2 regions of the Hathewaya histolytica genome follow, and region 2 is predicted to be linked to the other one. Evidence: a T-box and tRNA genes for the amino acid it is inferred to sense, from the RefSeq annotation. Region 2 holds a T-box; the other holds one or more tRNA genes.
The links. A T-box is a leader RNA that pairs with one kind of tRNA and senses whether it is charged. The one in region 2 lies ahead of FGL08_RS09900 (valine--tRNA ligase), so its partner is inferred to be a tRNA-Val.
Positions count from the first base shown of each region.

Region 1 (8,653 bases), 640 kb from region 2:
GCTTTAAATGATAAAGTTCAATAATATATTAGTATATAATTTAAGCTATACAGAGTTATTTAAAAGATAGTTTAACAACATAAAATATAAAGGCTTATGGTAGGAGTCTACTATAAGTCTTTTTTCAAATAGGTGTTTGATAGTAGTAATTTAAGTTTATATTTATAATAAGTAAAATTATTAAATAAATTTATACAAAATATTATATAAGGGTGATGATATGGAAGGTATTGTTACAGATAAAACATTTGAAGTTAATTTCCATGAAATAGATTATAAAAAAAGAGCCTTATTTACAAGCATAATGCAATATTTCGAAGATGTATCCATGGAACAATCAGAAAAACTAGGTATTGGATTGGAATATTTAAAAGAAAATAATATAGCTTGGATATTATATAAATGGGATATAAAAGTTAATAGCTATCCATCCTATGGAGAAAAAATAGTAGCAAGGACTATACCATGTGGTTGCAGAAAATTTTATGCTTATAGAAATTTTGAGATTATAGATAGCAGTGGAGAGGTAATTGTATTAGGGCATAGCATATGGTTCTTAGTGGATATAAATAAAGGAAAACCTAAAAGGGTTACAGAGGAGCTTCAAAGTAAATATGGTCTAGATGGAGTAAAAAAAGAACCTTTTACAATAGAAAAAATTAATTTGCAAAAAGAGGATTTTGATTATAAAAAATTATTTGATGTGAGATATAGTGATATAGATACAAATCTTCACGTTAATAATGTTAAGTATATTTCCTGGATTTTAGAAACCATACCTTTAGATATAATTTTAGAATATACCTTAAAAAGGTTAACTATAACCTATGAAAAAGAAGTGAAATATGGAGATAAAATTAATGTCTATGGTGACATCATAAGCAGGGAAGATGATGTTATTGTATTTGAACATAAAATTGATAATTCTGAAGGTAATAGGGTAACTATTGGAAAAACTTATTGGTCTAAATAAAAATTTAAAGGACTCTGATAATTGTTTTTTAATAAGAGATAGAAAAATAAAATTATCCCGTTAAATAAACTTATATAGTATTTCGTAGGTTTATTTAACGGGATTATATTTTAAACTTAGATTTTGTTATTATACTTGTTTTGAAAGAGCAGATCTAGATGATACGACGCCAGAACTCCAAGCCCATTGTAGATTAAATCCACCACAATCACCATCGATATCTAAAATTTCTCCTGCAAAATATAATCCAGGAATAATTTTAGACTCTAGAGTTTCTTCATCGACCTCTTTAGTGTTTATACCACCTGCAGTAACTTGAGCTTCTCTAAAGGTATTAGTTCCTGAAACTTCAAAAGTCCAGTTTTTTAAGTTATTTAAAAGATTTTCCTTTTCATCCCAAGTTAAGTGGTACGCTTCTTTATGGATATCAGTTACTCCACTTTCTTTTAAAAATATAGGGATTAATTTTTTGTTTATAATTCCAATAAAACAATTATATATACTTCTATAACCAAAAGCCCCAAAGTGATTTTCTAGAAAGTTTCTTAAGTGTTCTTTCGACATTTGAGGGAACATATCTATAGTTAAGTTCATATTATTACTTTCAGACTTAGAGGAAGCAATTCTGCTTAACTGTAAAATAGGAGGACCAGATATACCATAATCAGTAAATAAGATTTCCCCATATTCCTTTTTTATAGATTTACCTTCTACAAGTATTTCAGCGGAACCTTCAAATTTCACACCGGAAATAGCTTTTAATTTATCATGATTTAATTTTATTTGTACTATAGAAGGGATAGTATTTATAATTGAATGGCCTAAATTTTTAGCAAGAGTATATCCACTTCCATCAGAACCGGTGCCAACATAGGATTTTCCTCCAGTACATAATAGTACCTTCTTACTTTTTAATATATCTTTTTCTGTATATATGTAAAATATATCTTTTTTTAATTCGATATTTTTTACTTTACTATTTAATTGTAAATTAATTTCCCTTTCTTCAATAGCAAGTTTTAAAATATCTAAAACAGCAGAAGATTGTAAGGAAAGAGGATACATTTTTCCACCTTCCAAAGTTCGTAACGGAAGTCCAATAGAACTAAAAAAGTTAATAGTATCTTCATTATTAAACTGATTTAATACTTTTTCACCGAAACCGTCTAAATCACTATGATATCTTTTTATATTGATATATTTATTACTAATATTACATCTACCATTACCTGTAGTTAAAATTTTTCTTCCAATTCTATCTGTACCTTCTAACAAAGTTATATTAGAGTTAAAATCCTTAGCAATAATAGAAGCTACAAGGCCTGAAGCGCCTCCACCTATAATAATTAAGTCTTTAATCATTTTAGCCTCCTATATATAATAAAATAATTATATAAGTATATAATAACAGTATACAATAAAAGCATTGAATAATGTATTAAAGTATAGATTATTAATATAATTTATATAAAACAACAAAAAGATTAAAAAAAATGTTGACATATTAATAAATTTTCGGTATGATATACCTTGTCGGATAGCTGAACAAGTTGCTCTGATAGCTTAAATTATTAGATAAACCTTTAAAGATTAGAGAGACTGACAATATGGCTCCTTGGTCAAGCGGTTAAGACACCACCCTTTCACGGTGGTAACAGGGGTTCGATTCCCCTAGGAGTCACCATTAATTTATGGGCGCATAGCTCAGCTGGGAGAGCATCTGCCTTACAAGCAGAGGGTCACAGGTTCGATCCCTGTTGTGCCCACCATAAGTTATTTAGTAAATTTTTTCTTTGAAATATTTATGTGTTAATTTATATTCTTAGTTAAACGATTACTGAATTTCTCTAATAATAAACTTTAAAAGTATTGCAAACATTTTAAGTTTATGTTAAAATATTAAAGACTTAAAACAAGGCTCCTTGGTCAAGCGGTTAAGACACCACCCTTTCACGGTGGTAACAGGGGTTCGATTCCCCTAGGAGTCACCATTAATTTTATGGGCGCATAGCTCAGCTGGGAGAGCATCTGCCTTACAAGCAGAGGGTCACAGGTTCGATCCCTGTTGTGCCCACCATAAAATGGCCCAGTGGCTCAGTTGGTTAGAGTGCCGGCCTGTCACGCCGGAGGTCGAGGGTTCGAGTCCCTTCTGGGTCGCCATTTATGCTGGCATGGCTCAATTGGTAGAGCAGCTGACTTGTAATCAGCAGGTTGTAGGTTCAAGTCCTATTGCCAGCTCCATTAATTTAAAAAACAAACTAAATATGGCTCCTTGGTCAAGCGGTTAAGACACCACCCTTTCACGGTGGTAACAGGGGTTCGATTCCCCTAGGAGTCACCATTAATTTTATGGGCGCATAGCTCAGCTGGGAGAGCATCTGCCTTACAAGCAGAGGGTCACAGGTTCGATCCCTGTTGTGCCCACCATAAAATGGCCCAGTGGCTCAGTTGGTTAGAGTGCCGGCCTGTCACGCCGGAGGTCGAGGGTTCGAGTCCCTTCTGGGTCGCCATTTATGCTGGCATGGCTCAATTGGTAGAGCAGCTGACTTGTAATCAGCAGGTTGTAGGTTCAAGTCCTATTGCCAGCTCCATTAATTTAAAAAAACAAACTAAATATGGCTCCTTGGTCAAGCGGTTAAGACACCACCCTTTCACGGTGGTAACAGGGGTTCGATTCCCCTAGGAGTCACCATTAATTTTTATGGGCGCATAGCTCAGCTGGGAGAGCATCTGCCTTACAAGCAGAGGGTCACAGGTTCGATCCCTGTTGTGCCCACCATAAAAATGGCCCAGTGGCTCAGTTGGTTAGAGTGCCGGCCTGTCACGCCGGAGGTCGAGGGTTCGAGTCCCTTCTGGGTCGCCATTATGCTGGCATGGCTCAATTGGTAGAGCAGCTGACTTGTAATCAGCAGGTTGTAGGTTCAAGTCCTATTGCCAGCTCCAAAGCTTCTAGAAGATTTTCTAGGAGCTTTTTTAATTTTAAAAAACTTTTATATAACTGAAGAACTGCTTAAAGTATATTCTAATATATAAGTATAGTTTAAGCAGTTTTTATTATTAATATTATTTAACTTTGACACATGGATTTAAGAGCATCTAAATTCTTAACTACAATTTTTTTATCTCGAATGTCAAGAATATTTAATTGCCTTAATTCTTTTAGTACTTTAGTAACGGTTATTCTTGAACATCCAATTAAATTAGCAAGAGTTTGATGTGTTAGGTGAGTTTTAATTATATATTCATTAGCTTCTTTTTTGCTATCTTGAACTGTAAGCCTATACAAAGTATTTGCTACTTTAGTTTTTGAGGAACTGAATATAGCATCAGACATCTGAGAAATTGATATTCTATACTTTCTAGTTATGCTATGTATAAAAAAGCTATATGCTTTAGGATTTTTATCTAAATAAGAATCTAATATATTTTTAGGTATAAAAGATATGGTGCTAGGTTCCATGGCTTTTATAATGGAGTGTGAACCACCACTTACAAAATAATTTGATTCACCAAAGATTTCACCAGCCCTCAAGATATAAAGTAACTTTTCGGTTCCCTTAGAGCTATACAATGAACCTTTCACCTTTCCATTAATTACGATACCTACAAATCTTTCTTCTTCGTATATCTTAATTAGGTCACCTTTTTTAAAGTCTTTTTTCTTACCTAGAGGAGCTAACATATTTAAGAAAAAGCTTCTCATTTCTTCTTGTTTTTTATAATCAAATAAATCTTCATATATCATATTTCATACTCCTTGTAGTAAAAAATTATTAAAAGAGAATTACTATCTATTATAAATCAAAAAGAAGATAAAATAAATACATAGTAGGAATAATCCTACTATGTATTCATGTATTTTCTCCAATCGCCATGTTTAATATACACAAGGTTATCTTTATTTACCTTAGTTTCATTGTAATTATACATATAGGCATAGGCCTTTATTGTTTCATGGTGTATTGAAGAACTGTTATTTAGTTTATCAGTATCTAATAACTGAACATCTATAAGCATTCTATTGTACTCATTATCTGGATTATTTTCTCCTAAAAATCCTTCCATGGCATCCATAGCTTTTAAGTTGTTTTCAAAATCTTTTATAGTGATTAATTCACCATACACTACATCGTCACCTTTTAATAAGGCAGGATAACCTTCTTTTTTCATGTGAAATAACTTTCCAGTTGTTTTTACTTTTTTAGAAGTTAAAACTTTACCTTTAAGATATTTATCATAGTTAAAGAAGCCATCCATAAGACTTCCGTAGACAAATATACATTCTGTCATTAACAAATTTTACCTCCAGTTTCTTTTATATCCTCAGTATTTTCAACGGCTGCCTTAATACAAAGTTCAAGACCTTTTGTTATAAGTTCTAGAGACATGCTCGGCATATTTCTCTTTTCTGTAACTTGTTCTGGTATGAATGGAACGTGAATGAATCCACCTTTCATATTAGGGTACTTTTTATCTATAAGATAAAGTACACCATACATTACATGGTTGCATACAAATGTACCAGCTGTATTTGATATACTACCAGGAACACCATTCTCCTTCATTTCTTTTACCATAGCTTTTATTGGAAGGGATGTGAAGTATGCAGGCGCACCATCTTTAAATATAGGTAAATCAATAGGTTGATTACCTTCGTTATCTTCTATTCTAGCATCATCCATATTTATAGCTACTCTTTCTGGACTTATTTCAAACCTTCCACCAGCTTGCCCTATACAAAGTACTATATCAGGATTATGTTTAACAATGGCTTTTTCTACTTCAGCAACAGATTTTTTAAATACAGTTGGTATTTCTATTTTTATAATTTCTGCACCAGATATACTATTTTTTAACCCTTTTACAGCCTCTAAGGCAGGGTTTATTTTTTCTCCACCAAAAGGATCAAAACCAGTAACTAAAACTTTCATTATTAATACCCCCTATTTATCAATAAATTTAAAATGCTAAGAAATACATAAGTGCTATATGAATTATTAGTAATAATATAGCTACAGGAGCTTGGGATATTATTACTCTATTTTTATTTTTACTTTCCAATAAAGCAGCAGGAACTATGTTGAAGTTTGCAGCCATTGGAGTTAATAATGTTCCACAATATCCAGCAGTTAAAGCTAGAGCACCAGCTATAGCAGGGTTAGCACCTTGGGCAAATACAAATGGAACACCAACACCAGCTGTTATAACTGCAAATGCAGCGAAGGCATTTCCCATTATCATTGTAAATATAGCCATTCCTAAGCAGTAAGCTGTAACACCTAATAAGATATTTCCTTGAGGAATTATTGTTGATATTCCTTTAGAAATAACCTGACCAACTCCAGCAGCAGTAAATACAGTTCCTAGAGCTGCAAGTAATTGAGGAAGTATACTAGAAGATCCAACTTGTTGTAACATCCTATCACCATCAAGAGCAATATTCTTTGCTGGAGATTTAGTTATAAATAAAGTAAGAATAAGACCTGCTAAAGCTGACATACCTATAGCTACTTGACCACCAAGCTTAGTATATTGAGCTACAGCAAAAGCTACTACAGCTAAGGCTAAAGAAGGAATGAATATTTTTCCACCAATTTTTTTGGATTGTTCTTCTCTAAAACTATCAGAAATAGTTTTAATAGAACCAATTTTAACTTGTTTAGTTAATGTAAGAAGACCTATTATTAAAAGTAGAGCACCTACTAATTTAGAAGGAACGTATTTTCCGAATATAAATATGAAGCCTAATATAGACCAAAATGAAGCTGTACCAATTCTTGTAGGATGTTTGTCATCTTTTAATATAAAATAAGTTGTCATTAGCATTATAATACCAGTTAACATATAGAAAAATTCCAATAACATTATTGAGATTTGCTTTATATCCATAATTTCAATCCTCCTTATTTATTTTTTTTCATTTTCATATCTAACTTTTTATCTAACCATAGGAATTGTAATGATCCAAGAATAAATGCACATATAGCTATAGGAATTGAATATTTAGCTACATCTACCTGAGTTACTTTATACCCAAGTTCGCTTAAAGTTCCTACAATTAATAAAACTCCTGAATTTGCAATGAAAACGTTCTGTCCGTAAAAGTTACCATAGTTTTCAGCAGCAGCAGCCATACCTTTTATAACGTCTTCACTCTCTTCATCCACATCTTTATATTTACTTATGGCAGCACCCTGTGCCATTGGGTTGATAAGAGGTCTTATAAATTGAGGATGTCCTCCAAGTCTTACAGAAGCTATAGCAGCTAATTCTCTTATAAATAAGTAAAGAACTAAAATTCTACCAGTAGTAAGTTTTTTAGCTTTTTGTATAAGGTCTATAGCCTTTTCCTTTAAACCGTATCTTTCACATATACCTATAACAGGTAAGGTAAGTACAAATAGTGTCATATATCTTGTTTCAACAAAAGATTTGCCGAGAATATCTAAGAAGGACATGAAGTCAATACCAGATACAAGTGCAGTAACTATACCAGACACTATGACTACTGAAATAGTATCTAGTTTTAGAATGAATCCAATTATTACAATAAGTATACCTAAAAGTTTTATCATTTTATAACCTTCCTTTCTTTTCTTAAAAATTTTTTATTTTGAAAGTTTTAAATATGTTATTATTAATTATACGAATAATTTTAAAATTTTTCTGTAGTCTGCACTACAAAGTCGAACAATAAGTGATAAAAAACGACATACAAACATTTATTTTAGTATAAAAAAGAGTACCTTATTATGAAGCAAAGTACTCTTTTGAAAAATATTTCTATTAATCTATTAATTTTGTTAAATTATTCCTTATCCTAATATCTTCACCGTAAAACTTACATATGGTGAAGTTTCCTAATAGTCTTGATGTTATCCTCTCGGAATAATTTTCCATTAAGTATTCCAGTTGATAATTTGAAGATATAAGCATGCTCTTATTTTTTAACAGCTTTTTATTAATTAAATTAAATAATTCGGATCTACTTATATCAGTTTTATGTTCTGTGCCTAAATCATCGATTATAAGTAAGTCACAATTTAGAATAGATTCTTCTAACTCTTTATTGCCATGAAATCTAATTTCATTTAAATTTTTTATTAATTCATCGGCAGTTTTATATATTACAAGATAACCTTTGTCTAAAAGCTCCTTCGCTATACAATAAGAAAGGAACGTCTTTCCTGTCCCAGAACCACCATAGAAGAATAAATTTTCCCCAGTTGAATAAAATGTATTTATAAAGTTAGTTGCCTTCGAAAATATTTTTCTCATATTCTGCCTAGGGGATTCAGGTTCATTATTACCTCTATTATCCCTATACAAATTTAAATTAAAACTTTTAAAATTATTTTCACTAAGAGAATCCCTTAAGTCAGAATTTTTATAGTATATATCTGCTAGGTGTTTTTTATAACAATCACATCTAGTAGCTCCTATAAATCCAGTATCATTGCATTTGCTACATTGAAAATGTAGATTTAAGTAGTCCATAGGATAACCTTTTTCAACTAGGAGTTCAGATTTTTTCATTTTAAGATCTGTAATAGTATTTTTTAATTCGTGTAAGTAATTATCTCTATTATCCATCTGTTTTAAAGTATTTATAGATACATCTATACAAAGTTTTGCAATTTTCTTTTCTATAGATATAACTTCTGGAAGAACTTTTTCTAT
Region 1 is NZ_LR590481.1:2,681,533-2,690,185, reverse strand. Features, by position in the region: gene FGL08_RS13025 (DUF1858 domain-containing protein) at 1-24, shown strand, start outside; gene FGL08_RS13020 (acyl-[acyl-carrier-protein] thioesterase) at 221-973, shown strand; gene FGL08_RS13015 (BaiN/RdsA family NAD(P)/FAD-dependent oxidoreductase) at 1,103-2,335, opposite strand; tRNA gene FGL08_RS13010 (tRNA-Glu) at 2,583-2,657, shown strand; tRNA gene FGL08_RS13005 (tRNA-Val) at 2,667-2,742, shown strand; tRNA gene FGL08_RS13000 (tRNA-Glu) at 2,890-2,964, shown strand; tRNA gene FGL08_RS12995 (tRNA-Val) at 2,975-3,050, shown strand; tRNA gene FGL08_RS12990 (tRNA-Asp) at 3,057-3,133, shown strand; tRNA gene FGL08_RS12985 (tRNA-Thr) at 3,139-3,214, shown strand; tRNA gene FGL08_RS12980 (tRNA-Glu) at 3,240-3,314, shown strand; tRNA gene FGL08_RS12975 (tRNA-Val) at 3,325-3,400, shown strand; tRNA gene FGL08_RS12970 (tRNA-Asp) at 3,407-3,483, shown strand; tRNA gene FGL08_RS12965 (tRNA-Thr) at 3,489-3,564, shown strand; tRNA gene FGL08_RS12960 (tRNA-Glu) at 3,591-3,665, shown strand; tRNA gene FGL08_RS12955 (tRNA-Val) at 3,677-3,752, shown strand; tRNA gene FGL08_RS12950 (tRNA-Asp) at 3,760-3,836, shown strand; tRNA gene FGL08_RS12945 (tRNA-Thr) at 3,841-3,916, shown strand; gene FGL08_RS12940 (Crp/Fnr family transcriptional regulator) at 4,041-4,718, opposite strand; gene FGL08_RS12935 (gamma-glutamylcyclotransferase family protein) at 4,817-5,263, opposite strand; gene pcp (pyroglutamyl-peptidase I) at 5,263-5,904, opposite strand; gene FGL08_RS12925 (DUF979 domain-containing protein) at 5,933-6,862, opposite strand; gene FGL08_RS12920 (DUF969 domain-containing protein) at 6,877-7,545, opposite strand; gene FGL08_RS12915 (ATP-binding protein) at 7,760-8,653, opposite strand, start outside.
Region 1: it has a tRNA-Val gene. The T-box ahead of FGL08_RS09900 (valine--tRNA ligase) is inferred to sense a tRNA for this amino acid. The anticodon was not compared.

Region 2 (8,653 bases):
TAGAAAAAAACAAGCAATAATTTTTTGATTACTTATAATTTAAATAAAAAAGGACTTGCAATTGCAGGTCCTTTTTAGTTTATTATAAATTTTTTAAAGAGTCTATTCTCTCAAGTACAGTATTGTACATAGATTTATATTTTTCAGCTTTTTCTTTTTCTTCTTTAACTACAGCCTCTGGAGCTTTACTTACAAACTTTTCATTAGAAAGTTTCTTCTCCACCCTATCTATTTCTTTTTGAAGTTTTTCTTTTTCCTTATTTAATCTTTCTACTTCCTTTTCAATATCTATAAGATCTAAAAGCGGCATATATATTTCTGCATTCTTAGTAACTGCAGATACAGCATCCTTAGGAGCATCTTCTTTATTTTCTAGGAAATTAACCTCACTTGCAGAAGCTAATTTTTCGAAATAAACTCTTCCTTCTTCAAAAGCTTCCCTTCCATTGTGAGCTAAAATCATAAGTTTCGCTTTTCTAGACGGTGGAACATTCATTTCAGCTTTAACATTTCTTATAGCTTTAATTCCCTCTATGATGTAGTTCATGTTTTCTTCTGATTTAAGATCTTCTAATTCCTTTTTATACTCAGGCCATTTAGAAATTGTAATGGATTCATTCTCTGTATCTAAATGAGTATAAATTTCTTCAGTTATAAATGGCATTACAGGATGTAATAGCTGTAATCCTTTAGTAAGTACTGTGTAAAGTACATTGTATGCAATACCCTTTGCTTCTTCATCCTCTGAGAAGAATACAGGTTTTACAAGTTCTATATACCAATCACAGAATTCATTCCACATAAAGTCATAAGTTTTTTGAAGTGCTATACCTATCTCGAACTTCTCAATATTTTCTGTAACCTCTTTAATTACAGTATTTAATCTTGATAATATCCATTTATCTGCTACAGAGTAATTGTTACTATCTTTATACTTATTCATTATGTCTCTGTCTAGATTCATCATAACAAATCTTGAAGCATTCCAAATCTTGTTTGCAAAGTTTCTAGCAGATTCTACTCTCTCTTCATAGAATCTTATATCATTTCCAGGAGCATTTCCTGTAACTAACATAAATCTTAGAGCATCTGCCCCGTATTTATCTATAATTTCTAGAGGGTCCACTCCATTACCTAAGGATTTAGACATTTTTCTTCCTTCACTGTCTCTTACAAGTCCATGCATTAATACATTTTCAAAAGGAATGTCTCCCATATTGTGAAGACCTGAGAATATCATTCTAGCAACCCAGAAGAATATAATATCATGGCCTGTAACTAGTGTTGATGTAGGATAAAAATATTTTAAATCCTCAGTATTATCAGGCCAACCTAGAGTTGAAAACGGCCATAAAGCTGAACTAAACCATGTATCTAGAACATCTTCGTCTTGTTTTATGTTTTTACTTTTACATTTTGAACAACAACATGGTTCTTCCATGGTTACTGTAAGTTCTCCACAATCATTGCAATACCAAACTGGAATTCTATGCCCCCACCATAATTGTCTTGATATACACCAATCTTGAATATTATCCATCCAGTTAAAATAAATTTTTTCAAATCTTTCTGGAACGAACTTAATTTTTTTATTCTTAACTGCATCTATAGCTGGTTTTGCAAGAGGCTCCATTTTAACATACCATTGTTTTGAAAGCATTGGTTCAATTACAGTACTACATCTATCATGTGTTCCTACATTATGATCATGCTTTCTTATTTGAACTAAAAGTCCTGCTTCCTTTAGGTCTTCCACTATGGTACGTCTTGCGTCGTATCTATCCATATTTGAATATTTACCATATCCCTCTTTTATAGTACCATCTTCATTCATAACTACAATTTGAGGAAGGTTATGTCTTTGACCTACGCCATAATCATTTGGATCATGAGCTGGAGTTATTTTAACTGCCCCTGTTCCAAATTCCACGTCAACGTAATCATCTGCTACGATCGGTATCTCCCTATTAACAAGTGGTAACATTAGCTTCTTTCCAATTAAATGAGCATATCTTTTATCTTCTGGGTTTACTGCTACAGCTGTATCTCCAAGCATAGTTTCTGGTCTTGTAGTTGCTATTTCTAAATATTCATCAGAACCTATTACTGGATATTTAATATGCCAAAAGCTACCTTCTTTTTCCTCATGCTCTATCTCAGCATCTGAAATTGCTGTCATACATTTCGGACACCAATTTGTAATTCTATCTCCTCTATAAATTAATCCTTCTTCATAAAGCTTTACAAAAACCTTTTTAACAGCCTTGCTTAAATTTTCATCCATGGTAAAGCTTTCTCTTGTAAAATCTGCAGAGCATCCTATTTTTTTTATTTGTCCTCTTATTCTATTTCTATATTCATCTGTCCATTGCCAAACTCTATCTAAGAAAGCCTCTCTTCCCATTTCTTTTTTATCTAGACCTTCTTTTATTATTTCTTTTTCTACTCTAACTTCTGTGGCAATACTAGCATGGTCCTGTCCTGGTAGCCATAGGGTACTGTATCCCTGCATCCTTTTTGTTCTAATTAAAATATCTTGAAGAGTATTATCAACAGCATGACCTAGATGTAACTGTCCTGTTATATTTGGTGGTGGCATTATAACTGTATATGGTTTCTTGTTTTTATCTACTACAGGGGTAAAAAAGCCTTTTTCCTCCCACCATGCATATAATCTTTCTTCAAACTCTTTCGGGTCATATGTCTTAGCTATATTTTTATTTTCTTCCATTATCATTTTCTCCTTTCACTTTACTTATGTTTAATATAAAATAACAAATACTTTTAGTATGACTTATATATATTTCTACTGAATTAAAATAAAAAAGCGCCGTAATCCTAAAAAAGGACGACAGCGCGCGTTACCACCTTTATTCTTAAAATACAATTTATATTATACTCTAAGCTCTCAAAAATTTTAACGATTTTTACCGTTTCTACTTACTTAATTTCTGTAGAAAAGCTCCAAAGCTACCTTCAAAATGTTTCCTATAAAAGACCTTTCAGCCCATGAGTCCTTCTCTCTTAATATTCCACACTTTTACTCCTCTTTTTCCTAGCTTTTATATATTTACTTATATCTTAAAATTATATCTTAGATTTTTAATATGTCAAGATAGAAAAATGGTATAATATATCTTAATAGACCTAATATTATGATAAAAGGAGGAAAATATAATGAAAATAATAAAAAGAAGTGGGAACATAGAAAGTTTTAATTTAGAAAAAATAAGAACTAGTCTTGAAAATTGTGCTAATGATGTAAATGTTACTCTAACAGAAGGAGACATAAAAACTATTCTATCTGATATTTTATCTACTCTAGAAAAAACTAGAAAAGACGCCTCTCCAACTTCTGTATATGAAATTAGAGGGCTAATATATACCATATTAATTAATCATAAATTTGAAACTCTTTGCAAAGCATACATGTTTGAAGAATAGTAAATTTAACATACAAAATGCCTTATACAATGATTGAAAAAATCATTGTATAAGGCATTTTCTTTCACTTAAAGTATGGGAGATAGAAGCCTTACTATAGATTCTGCTATTTTACTTCCCCTGCCTCTATTTATAAAATTTTCTAAAGTAACTTGTTTGCAATAGCTCATATCTTCTATAAATTGTTTGCTAAGATTTTCACTTATTTCCCTATCATATATTACAGCATTAGTCTCAAAATTAAGATCAAAACTTCTAATATCCATATTAGCCGTACCTATTGTACATACCGAATTATCTGAAACAACCGTCTTACAATGTATAAATCCATTATTATACAAATATATTTTAACACCCACTTCTAATAATTCACCTATATAAGAATTGGCAGCCCAGGACATAAACTTATGGTCAGGTCTTCCAGGTATCATAATTCTAACATCTACTCCAGATAATGATGAGAGTTTTAAAGCGCTTAGCATGGTCTCATCGGGTACAAAATATGGAGATTGAATATAAACATAATCCATTGCTTTATTTAATATTTTAAGATATACATTTCTTATATAAGGTTCTTCATGATCGGGTCCACTAGATACTATTTGCATACCTGTAGAACTACTTGGAAGATAATTTATTTCAAAATACTTATTGTAATTTCCTAATTCTTCTCCAGATGCATAAGCCCAATCTAATAAAAATCTCTCTTCTAATTCTTTAACGGCTTCTCCTTCCACAATTATATGTGTATCTCTCCAGTTTCCAATTTTATTATCTTTACCTAAATACTCATCACCTACGTTAAATCCTCCAATAAATCCTTTATTTCCATCTACAACTACGATTTTCCTATGATTTCTATAATTTATACGTAAATTAATATGAGGTATAATACTTGGAAAAAATGCAGCATATCTTCCACCAGCTTCTGTAAATTTTCTTAAAAACTTTTTATTATTTATTTTATAAGATCCCATTGCATCAAAAAGTAACTTTACCTCTACACCTTCTTTTACTTTTTCTGTAAGAAGTTCTATAAGGTCATTTCCTATACTGTCATTTTGGATAATATAATATTCCATATGAATAAAATTCTTAGCATCCTTTATTTCCTTAAATAACCTAGAAAACTTACTCTTACCTTCAAAAAATAATTCCACAGAGTTTTTTTGAGTATATATAGCATTTGTGTTTCTAAAATTCATTTGTATAATATCTATATTTTCTAAGACCTCATTTTTATATTTATATTGATTTTTAACCTTATTAAAGTACTCTTTCTTTTTTTGGTCGGTTAAAATCTTATTACTAAACATCTTTTCTTTAGTAAGACTCTGCCCAAAAAGCAAATACACTATAAAACCAATAACAGGTAAAAACATAATTACCAGTAACCATGCCCAAGTAGTAGTTGGATTTTTTCTTTCAAAAAAAATCAGTACTAGCATAGATAAAATATTTATAATTATAATTGATGTTCCTAATATTATCCCTATATTCATCTTATTCTCCTTAAGTAAAAATCTTTTGCTTAATAATATTCTAAGCAAAAATTATGATTAATACAATGCAATCATATAAATTAACATTTATATAATAATTAACATATTATAAATTGCTAAATAAAACTTTATATTTTATGAAAATTTTAAGTAAAAAAGATTTTTAAGCTTATGAATAAGATATTTTATTAAATGTAAAGAAGCCACCAAATGGTGGCTTCAAGATGTTAGTAAATATATTTATTAACAACCTAAAATGGTTCTCACATACTAGAACTATATACCCGTTATTTTAATATTTTATTCCAATCTTTTTCTCTTATAACGCCATCTGCACCTGCAGCACTCCATATTCCTGCTTTAATTTGCCATTGACGTACTTCTTCTTTAGTTTTATTGCTATATACTCCATCTCTAGTAGAACCAAGCCACCATTGTATAAATCTTGTAGCATATTTAAGATCTGTATTAACTGCTAAGTGTGGTTTACTAACAATTTGGTTTAAAGCAGTAACAACTGAATCATCTAAAGTATTATTAACTGGTAATCCCATTGTACTTCTAAAATGACTAATAGATTCTTTTGTTTTTTGATCTATAGTTCCTGTTACCTCTCCAGAATAAAAACTACATTTTATTAAGTCTCTTTGAACGGATGCAATAAAATCTGTTGTGTATCCACTTGGATCTACTGTTTTTAATATTTTATTCCAATCCTTTTCTCTTATAACACCATCTGCACCTGCAGCACTCCATATTCCAGCTTTAATTTGCCATTGACGCACTTCTTCTTTAGTTTTATTGCTGTATACTCCATCTCTAGTAGAACCAAGCCACCATTGTATAAATCTTGTAGCATATTTAAGATCTGTATTAACTGCTAAGTGTGGTTTACCAACAATTTGATTTAAAGCAGTAACAACTGAATTATCTAAGGTATTATTAACTGGTAATCCCATTGTACTTCTAAAATGACTAATAGATTCTTTTGTTTTTTGATCTATAACTCCTGTTGCTGCTCCAGAGTAAAAGCTACATTTTGCTAAATTCTTTTGTACTGATGCAATAAAATCCTTTGTATAGTTGTTAGAAGATATTCCTTTTATTCTTCTCCCTGCATAAAATTTATAAACAGAGCTTATTTTAACTACATCCCCTGTCTTAGGTGAGTGTATCATTTGTCCATTTCCAACATATATACCCACATGACCTGTATGTGGGAATACTAAATCCCCTGGCTGTAAATCATTTTGTGATACCGCAGTTCCAACGTTAATTTGATCATAAGTTGATCTTGGTAATTCTATTCCTGCTGAATTTCTATATACATATTGAACAAATCCTGAACAATCAAAGCCTTTTGGAGTTGTTCCCCCCCACACATAAGGAGTTCCCATAAACTTTTTTGCATAACTAACTACATCTTGCCCAGTCGCTGCTTGAACTATATTAAATAGTGACGAACCTAGAACTAAGAGTAGAGCCATAAGTACACTTAATACCCTTGTTTTTTTCTTCATAATCCCATCTCCTTTATTAATTGGTATATAATATAATTCTATACCTAAAAGGAAATTCCTTTTTACATATATAAAATTTTACAATATAAGAATCCAACCTTATCCTATGTTCTTGTATTCCTCTGCCATACCTACTTAAACAAGATTCAGAATATATTCTATGGAACTCCATATTAAATTAGCATCGGTTCCCTTAAAATATGTAAATCATGCCCTAAATCCAGTAGAAACATCGTATACAATCTATATAGTGTAGTGAAATAAATTTTATCAACTTTTCTAATCTATATAGGTATATACAAACATTAAGAAATGCTATAGAAAAAGTAACTACCTTTTCTACCCAATAAGAACAATTACTAATAATACAATTATATAAATTAACATTTATATAATAATTAACATATTATAAATTGCTAAACGAAACTTGATATTTTATCAAAATTTTAAGTAAAGGAGGCTTATAGGTTTATGAGTAAAAAATATTTTAAGAGAATGTTATCTTCCTTTTTAATACTTATATTAAGTATTTCAGTTACATCTTGCGGAAATAAAAACTCATCTAAAAATAAACTTACGGAAGTAAAAGTCAATGAAGTTGCGCGTTCTATTTTCTATGCTCCGATGTATGTGGCTATAAATGAAGGTTTATTTGAAAAACAAGGACTAAAAATAAACTTATTTACAGGGCAAGGTGCTGATAAAACTATGCAGCAAGTTTTAAGTAAGGGATCTGACATAGGTTTATGTGGACCTGAACAAGTCATTTATATATATAACCAAAAAAGAGAAGATCACCCTGTAATATTCTCTGGTCTAACACAAAAAGATGGTTCTTTTTTAGTTGGAAGAAAAGAGGATAAGAATTTTAAGTGGGATAATCTAAAAGGGAAAAAAGTAATTGGCGGAAGACCTGGTGGGATGCCTGAAATGACCTTTGAATATGTACTTAAGCAGAAAGGATTAACCCCAGGTAAAGATGTAGATGTAATTACTAATATAGCTTTCCATGCAACTGCTGGTGCATTTAAAAGTGGTAATGAAGACTATGCAACCTTATTCGAACCTACTGCTAGTATGTTAAAAAAAGATAATTCTGGTTATGTAGTAGCTTCTATTGGTGAATTGGCAGGAAATATTCCGTACACTTCATTCTTCGGCACTAAATCTTATTTAGAAAAAAACCCTAAAACTATAGAGTCTTTCACAAGAGCAATTTATCAAGGTCAAAAATGGATATATGAACACTCAGATGCAGAAATTATAAAATCCATACAATCCTTTTTTCCTTCTGCTGATAAAGAAATTCTGGTAAATTCTATAAAAAGTTATAAACAAATAAATGCCTTTGCTAAAGATCCAGTTTTAAAAGAAGAAGAATTAAATAGACTAATGGACATTATTGAAAATTATAAAAAAGATTTAATAAAAGAAAGGCCTGATTTTAACAAAATTGTGGATAACTCTTTTGCTGAAAAAGTAATGAAAAATTAATTCTAACTATTAAAAAATAAAAGCACTAATAATATATCTGATGCAAATCTGCCTTCAGCCTATATTCTTAGTGCTTTTTTACTAATTATTATTTGTAAAACTATTCTTTTGCTGATGCTGCTTCACCATAAGCATCTTCTATTTCATTTTTATCTACGTTTAAATTTATGTTTATTGTACTACTCTCTAAGTTTTTAAATGCTGTTGATAACATGAGTTTTATACGGTTTATTTGATTTACCTCACTTGCACCTGGATCATAATCTACAGCAACTATATTTGCTTTAGGATATCTTCTTTTTAGTTCTTTTATAACCCCTTTACCCGTTACATGATTCGGAAGACAAGCAAAAGGTTGTACACAAACTATATTCTCAGTACCACCTTCTATCAATTCTACCATTTCAGCAGTGAGGAACCATCCTTCCCCTGTCTGGTTTCCCATAGAAATTATAGGCTTTGCTCCTCTAGCTAATTCTTTAATATTGCTTGGTTGAGAAAATCTTGTACTCTGTATAAGTGCTTTTCTAATAGGTTTTCTGTACATTTCTATATATTTTATAGCAATACTACTCCCTATTTTATTTATAGCACTTCCCCCAAGATATTTATATTTAAAATCTTGATCAAAAACACAATATAAGAAAAAGTCGATAAGATCAGGCATAATAGCCTCTCCCCCCTCATTTTCTA
Region 2 is NZ_LR590481.1:2,039,916-2,048,568, forward strand. Features, by position in the region: gene FGL08_RS09895 (hypothetical protein) at 1-20, shown strand, start outside; gene FGL08_RS09900 (valine--tRNA ligase) at 83-2,731, opposite strand; T-box leader at 2,842-3,066, opposite strand; gene FGL08_RS09905 (ATP cone domain-containing protein) at 3,178-3,444, shown strand; gene cls (cardiolipin synthase) at 3,513-4,946, opposite strand; gene FGL08_RS13440 (peptidoglycan-binding domain-containing protein) at 5,234-5,650, opposite strand; partial or broken gene FGL08_RS09915 (C40 family peptidase) at 5,645-6,466, opposite strand; gene FGL08_RS09920 (ABC transporter substrate-binding protein) at 6,938-7,960, shown strand; gene FGL08_RS09925 (2-hydroxyacyl-CoA dehydratase) at 8,061-8,653, opposite strand, start outside.